Linked DNA regions of Chlorogloeopsis sp. ULAP01. The protein of the gene in region 1 binds, or shares a complex with, the protein of each later gene. Links are inferred from orthologs where the notes say so. Each region holds a gene or a part of one and is shown in the gene's direction. Other genes may lie near its edges. The genes, in order: uvrB and pcrA.

The links.
Region 2: the proteins of uvrB (region 1) and pcrA are in contact, whole or in part, in a crystal structure (PDB 7EGT), measured with the Thermus thermophilus proteins. The link is inferred for Chlorogloeopsis sp. ULAP01 from one-to-one orthologs. Residues at the interface, in WP_096411307.1 of Thermus thermophilus: Glu23, Leu25, Arg26, Asp27, Gly28, Glu29, Arg30, Phe31, Arg55, Glu326, Asp327, Phe328, Glu379, Ser382, Gln383, His398, Gly400, Arg401; in WP_096412145.1 of Thermus thermophilus: His654, Arg656, Phe657, Gln666, Asp668, Glu669, Lys680, Arg681, Leu682, Ser683, Lys685, Tyr686, Ala687.

The regions. Positions count from the first base shown.
Region 1 is NZ_JAUDRH010000022.1:71,031-74,278, forward strand. What follows is about bases 167-3,084. They hold uvrB (excinuclease ABC subunit UvrB), read left to right. Parts: upstream 167-585; coding sequence 586-2,583; downstream 2,584-3,084. Other genes in these bases: QUB80_RS32855 (hypothetical protein), read right to left, coding at 167-317; QUB80_RS32865 (tetratricopeptide repeat protein), read right to left, coding at 2,682-3,084. Outside these bases: more of QUB80_RS32855, read right to left, coding at 1-166; more of QUB80_RS32865, read right to left, coding at 3,085-3,248. UniProt on the Escherichia coli protein: The UvrABC repair system catalyzes the recognition and processing of DNA lesions. A damage recognition complex composed of 2 UvrA and 2 UvrB subunits scans DNA for abnormalities.
Region 2 is NZ_JAUDRH010000018.1:16,202-19,541, reverse strand. Bases 6-3,015 are described here. They hold pcrA (DNA helicase PcrA), read left to right. Parts: upstream 6-344; coding sequence 345-2,687; downstream 2,688-3,015. Other genes in these bases: QUB80_RS29395 (class I SAM-dependent DNA methyltransferase), read left to right, coding at 2,680-3,015. Outside these bases: more of QUB80_RS29395, read left to right, coding at 3,016-3,340. UniProt on the Escherichia coli protein: A helicase with DNA-dependent ATPase activity. Unwinds DNA duplexes with 3'-5' polarity. Translocates on single-stranded DNA with 3'-5' polarity. Initiates unwinding more efficiently from a nicked substrate than double-stranded DNA.

The DNA.
Region 1 (3,248 bases):
TGGATATTGTTTGCAGCAATGGGACGTATACCCATGATGTTCATTGTCTCTACAACTTGCAAGTGACTGGTACCAATCGGACGTAGACCAGAGATTGAGAGGGTTTCTGCAACTTCTAAATCACTAGCACCAATCGGACGTAGACCAGAAACAGCAAGGTTGTCACGGACTTCGATTTTACCTGGCGATTCTAGCTGCACTGGTTGATCGGTATTTGAGTTTTGACCCTGGTTATTTTCAAGTTCCACAGTATCCCCCTTTAACTTTGCACGTTTTTGCCGAGGACTGACTCCTTTGCCAGTGCTGCTCATAGCCATAAATCACACACCTCTAAATTATTAAGGAATTTTTAGAATATTTTTGAGAAGTCAAAATTTTCCTAATATATTTAGAGTTTAACTTTAAAGAACATTTTATATGTATAACTTTATTTAAAAGCTATACATAAGTGTTATTAATATTAAAGTTTTTTGCAATAAATTAAGAGATATTAAAATAATTTTCATTTGAACCAAAATATGCATTGTAATTTGGTCAAAGTATGTATTCGCTACTATTAAGATTGGGTATTTATAGCAAAACTGTATGACAGAATTTTGTCTTCAAGCTCCCTTTAGTCCAACAGGCGATCAACCCCAAGCGATCGCGCAACTTGCAGCAAGTATCCAAGCAGGTCATCATTATCAAACATTACTAGGAGCGACGGGAACCGGGAAGACATTTACAATCGCATCAGTAATTGAGAAAGTTGGCAAACCGACTCTAGTTTTGGCACATAACAAAACTCTGGCTGCACAGCTTTGTAACGAGTTGCGGGAGTTCTTTCCCAAGAACGCTGTGGAGTATTTCGTGAGTTACTACGATTACTATCAACCAGAAGCCTATATTCCTGTAACTGATACGTATATAGAAAAAACTGCTTCCATTAACGATGAAATTGATATGTTGCGGCACTCGGCAACGCGATCGCTGTTCGAGCGTCGTGATGTAATTGTAGTTGCTTCGATTAGCTGTATCTACGGTTTGGGAATTCCTGCCGAATACCTCAAAGCTGCGATTCCCTTTCAAGTGGGAATGGAAGTTAATCAACGGGAGATTTTACGAGATTTAGCATCGGTACAATATAGCCGCAATGATTTGGAAATAGGCAGGGGACGATTTCGTGTTCGGGGTGATGTGCTGGAAGTAGGCCCAGCATATGAAGATCGTATTATTCGGATTGAGTTCTTTGGTGATGAAATAGACGCTATTCGTTACGTTGATCCGGTAACGGGTGAAATTCTCCAAAGTTTGCAAGCGGTGAATCTCTACCCTGCACGTCACTTTGTCACCCCAGAAGAACGGTTAGAAGAAGCTTGTGATGCGATCGCCCTAGAATTAAAAGAGCGCAAAGCCGAATTAGAGGCAGCAGAAAAATTACTAGAAGCGCAACGTATAGATCAGCGAACGCGCTATGACTTAGAAATGCTGCGAGAAGTTGGTTACTGCAACGGCGTCGAAAACTACTCTCGTCACTTGGCAGGAAGACTAGCAGGAGAACCGCCAGAGTGTTTGGTTGATTATTTTCCTAAAGATTGGCTGTTGGTAATCGATGAATCTCACGTAACTGTGCCGCAAATTCGCGGTATGTACAACGGCGATCAAGCCAGGAAAAAAGTATTAATTGAGCATGGTTTTCGCTTACCTAGTGCTGCCGATAACCGCCCTTTGAAAGCAGAAGAATTTTGGGCAAAGGTAAATCAATGTGTTTTTGTTTCTGCGACTCCAGGAGACTGGGAAATAGAAGTTTCTCAAGATCATGTGATAGAGCAAATTATTCGCCCCACTGGTGTAATAGATCCAGAAATTATTGTTCGTCCGACAGAAGGGCAAATTGATGATTTATTAGGTGAAATCAAAGATAGGGTAGATCTCCACGAGCGGGTGTTGGTGACAACTTTAACAAAACGCATGGCAGAAGATTTAACTGAGTACCTGCAAGAAAATAGTATTCGAGTAAGATATTTGCATTCTGAAATTAATTCGATTGAGCGCATTGAAATTATTCAAGATTTACGCGACGCCAAGTTTGATGTCTTAGTTGGTGTGAACTTATTGCGAGAAGGGCTAGACTTACCAGAAGTTTCGCTTGTAGCAATTTTAGATGCAGATAAAGAGGGTTTTTTACGTGCCGAACGTTCTTTAATTCAAACTATTGGGAGGGCAGCACGTCACGTTCGGGGGCAAGCAATTATGTATGCCGATAACCTCACAGATAGCATGATTAAAGCTATTGATGAAACCGAACGCCGTCGCGGTATTCAAATGGCATACAACCGGATGCACGGAATTACACCGCAACCAATAGTCAAGAAATCGAGTAACGCAATTTTATCTTTCTTGGAAGTATCGCGAAGGTTGAATGCTCAAGAGTTAGAAACAGTCGAGCAACATATAGATGAATTGCCGTTAGAAAACATTCCAGAATTGATTACTCAACTAGAAGCACAGATGAAAGAAGCGGCGAAGAAATTAGAATTTGAGGAGGCGGCAAAGTTACGCGATCGGATTAAGCATCTGCGGGATAAGTTGGTGGGACGTTAGATAAATACCCTTGTAGAGACGCAATAAATCAACTTGCGTTTCTACTTCAAAACTATGATATACCCTAAGCGTAATTCTCAATCAAAAAGTTAAGCCAATCAGGCAAATGAACGACTATTAATCTCGTTGATAGTCTCAATAATTCTGTCTTCACTATGTTGATAATCCATCTCTCTAGCAACTACTAATGCTTGCTGATAGTATTCCAGGGCTTCGGAGTGCTGCTCTAACTCCAAAAATACTTCTCCAATATATTCAAGGTTTTCAAGTTCATCCATGCGGTTTCCTAATTTCTTACGAATCATTAGGGCTTGCTGATAGTTTTCTAGAGCTTTTTCATATTCTTTTAAATCTCTATAAATTAATCCTAAAATACTAAGAGTATTGCCCTCACTCATAATGTCTCCAATTTCTCGATGAATTGCTAGAGCTTCTTGAAGATAATCTTGTGCCTTTGAGTAATTTGCTAGATTGCGATAGACATCACCGATGAGATAAAGAGTCTCTCCTTGACCTGGAACAGCGTTAATGTCTCGCCGAAGGGCTAAGGCAAGTTCGTAGTAGTTTAATGCTTTTTCAAATTCGCCTAAGCTAGCGTAAAGTAAACCAATATTGCTCAAAATAGTAGCTTCTGTGTCACGAGCGCCTACCTTACTAGCTATTAC
Region 2 (3,340 bases), on another replicon or contig:
TGCCGTAGGCGGTGGGGTAGATCCATATCAGCCTTTTCGTGAAATAGTATCAGTCGAATTTTGTAGAATTTATTTTCTCATCTACTCGGCTGCAATCCCCAAAAATCTCAGGAAAATCCGAAAAAGACGTATTACAATGTTTACATATAGTAGTATAGCGAAAATTAAAAAATCCATTGTCTTATTGGTGTAGAGATTACCGTTTCAATCTGTTCACAAATCCATAAAATCTTTCTTGAGCTAGTTTCGGTAGGATAGTGTAGCCTAAGCAATAGCTACTTTAATAGTTAAACGCCAAGCGATATATGTGGCTGGTGCCTTAGTCTTACGTAAACCTTGAATCCATGACAGCAACCATTGACTTTCTTAGTCACCTCAACCCCAGTCAACGCCGCGCCGTTGAACATTTTTGCGGCCCTTTATTAGTTGTTGCTGGTGCAGGTTCCGGCAAAACACGCGCACTGACTTATCGCATTGCTAACCTGATTTTGGAACATCGTGTCGATCCTGAAAATATCCTGGCGGTTACCTTTACCAACAAAGCCGCACGGGAGATGAAAGAACGGATTCAAAAGTTGTTTGCCGAACGGTTAGCGATCGCAGAATTTGGTGAGCGGTTTGAGTTATTGCCAGAATATGATCAAGTCCAACTCAAATCGCGAGTTTGGCGCACTTATATTAAAGATTTGTGGTGTGGTACTTTCCACAGTTTATTTTCTCGGATTCTCCGCTTCGATATTGAAAAATACCAAGACGAAAAAGGGCGCAGATGGAACCGTAACTTTTCAATATTTGATGAATCAGATGCTCAATCTCTTGTCAAAGAAATTGTCACAAAACAACTTAATTTAGACGAGAAAAAATTTGAACCTCGTTCTGTACGCTACACTATTAGCAACGCCAAAAACCAAGGTTTATCACCACAAGAATTTGCCAAAGAGCAACCAAACTATCGCGGACGGGTAATTTCAGAAGTTTATAGTTACTATCAAGATAGACTAGCAGAAAACAATGCCCTTGACTTTGATGATTTGATTCTCATGCCTGTGAGATTATTTCAGCAAAATGAGCAGGTATTGGGTTACTGGCATAATAAGTTTCGCCACATTTTAGTAGATGAATATCAAGATACTAACCGCACCCAGTACGACTTGATTAGCCTGTTGGTAACCCATGGTGAAACCAAAAGAAGTAATTGGGAATGGCGCGATCGCTCAGTTTTTGTTGTCGGTGATGCCGACCAATCAATATATTCATTTAGAATGGCTGACTTTACCATCTTGCTTGACTTTCAGCAAGACTTCGGCGATGGTTTGCCAGATGAAGATACCCGGACGATGGTGAAATTAGAAGAAAACTATCGCTCCTGCGAAAATATTCTGCAAGCAGCTAATCAACTCATAGAAAATAATACCCAACGAATAGATAAAATTCTCAAAGCAACACGTGGCGCAGGTGAGCAAATTTTTTCTCACAAAGCAGACGACGAAATGGCAGAAGCCGAATTTGTCATTAATCAAATTCGGACTTTAGAACGGCAAAATCCAGAATTGGATTGGGGTAGTTTTGCCATCCTCTATCGCACCAATGCCCAATCTCGCCCCTTTGAAGATATTTTAGTACGCTTGGGAATTCCCTACACAGTTGTGGGAGGCTTGAAGTTTTACGATCGCAAAGAAATTAAAGATGTATTAGCTTATTTAAGAGCGATCGCTAACCCAGCCGATACAGTTAGTTTGTTGCGAGTTATCAATACTCCCCGTCGCGGAATTGGTAAAGCCACAATCGACAATCTAGTCGGCGCTGCTCAACAATTAGGTACAACTTTGTGGGAAATATTAAGTGATGAGACATCAGTTAATACCCTAGCTGGGCGTTCTGCTAAGTCTGTGAATAACTTTGCTCAGATGATTAGCCGTTGGCAAGAACAAGTAGAAACGCTGCCAGTTTCCGAACTTCTACAAGGAGTGTTAGAAGACTCTGGTTACGTGCAAGATTTACTCAATCAGGGAACAGATGAAGCCGAAGACAGAGTGCAAAACGTCCAGGAATTGTTTAACGCAGTGCTGCAATTTCAAGAAGAAAACGAGGAAGTCACCCTGCAAGCCTTCCTTGCCAGTACCGCTCTCAGTTCCGATTTGGATAATTTAAAAGAAGGACAAACAGCCGTTTCATTAATGACTTTACACGCTTCTAAAGGGCTAGAATTTCCTGTAGTGTTTTTGGTGGGGTTAGAACAGGGATTATTTCCCAACTACCGTTCTATGAACGATCCCAGCGCCTTAGAAGAAGAGCGTCGCCTGTGTTACGTAGGTATCACTCGTGCTCAAGAAAGATTATTTATTTCCCACGCTCGCGAACGCCGCTTGTATGGAAATCGAGAACCCGCAATGCGATCGCAATTTATGGACGAGTTACCCGAAGAATTATTAGCTACTCATCATTTGGGTAGAATTGCTTATACCAAAGGTGTTGGCAGCAGTACATCGCAGCGTACAACCGTTGGTAAGCAAAGCTTTAGAGAAAATTGGCAAGTAGGCGATCGGGTGCTTCACAAAAAATTTGGCGAAGGTGAAGTCACGCACATATTTGGCTCAGGAAGAAAAATCTCTTTGGCAGTTAAATTTGATAGTCTGGGGCAAAAAATTATTGATCCTGTTGTTGCGCAATTGCAAAAAGTTGAGTGATCAAGTAGCAATTCACATGGAGAAGGCAGGCCCAAATTTTTATGACGATGAAGCGGTTTTTGCAACCTATATGCAACATCGTCAACGCTCAGATACACCCAATGAAACGCTTGAAAAGCCAGTAGTGATGGATCTGATTGGACTCATGACTGACAAACGTATCCTTGATCTTGGCTGTGGTGATGCAGTAATTGGGCGTGAACTCCTCCACCAGGGCGCGGCGAGCTATGTTGGCGTCGAAGGCTCGCACAAAATGGCGGCTGTTGCACGCCAAACTCTTGCTGACACCTCTGGACAAATCATTGCGCAGAGGATTGAGGATTGGACGTATCCACACGCAGCGTTTGATTTGGCGATCGCACGACTTTCCCTACATTATGTCGCCGAGCTCGCGCCAGTTTTTACCAAAGTCTTTCATACACTCGCCCCGTCGGGACGGTTTATTTTTTCAGTCGAACATCCCGTGATTACATCGTGCGATCGCGGCTGGAAATCTGGCACGTTCCGCCAAGATTGGATCATCGATAACTATTTCACAACTGGATTGCGAGTCACAAATTGGCTTGGTGGCACAGTGCAAAAATATCACCGCACAGTCGAAGACTATTTTCACCTCCTCCAAGAAGCCGGATTTATAATTGCAGATCTGCGTG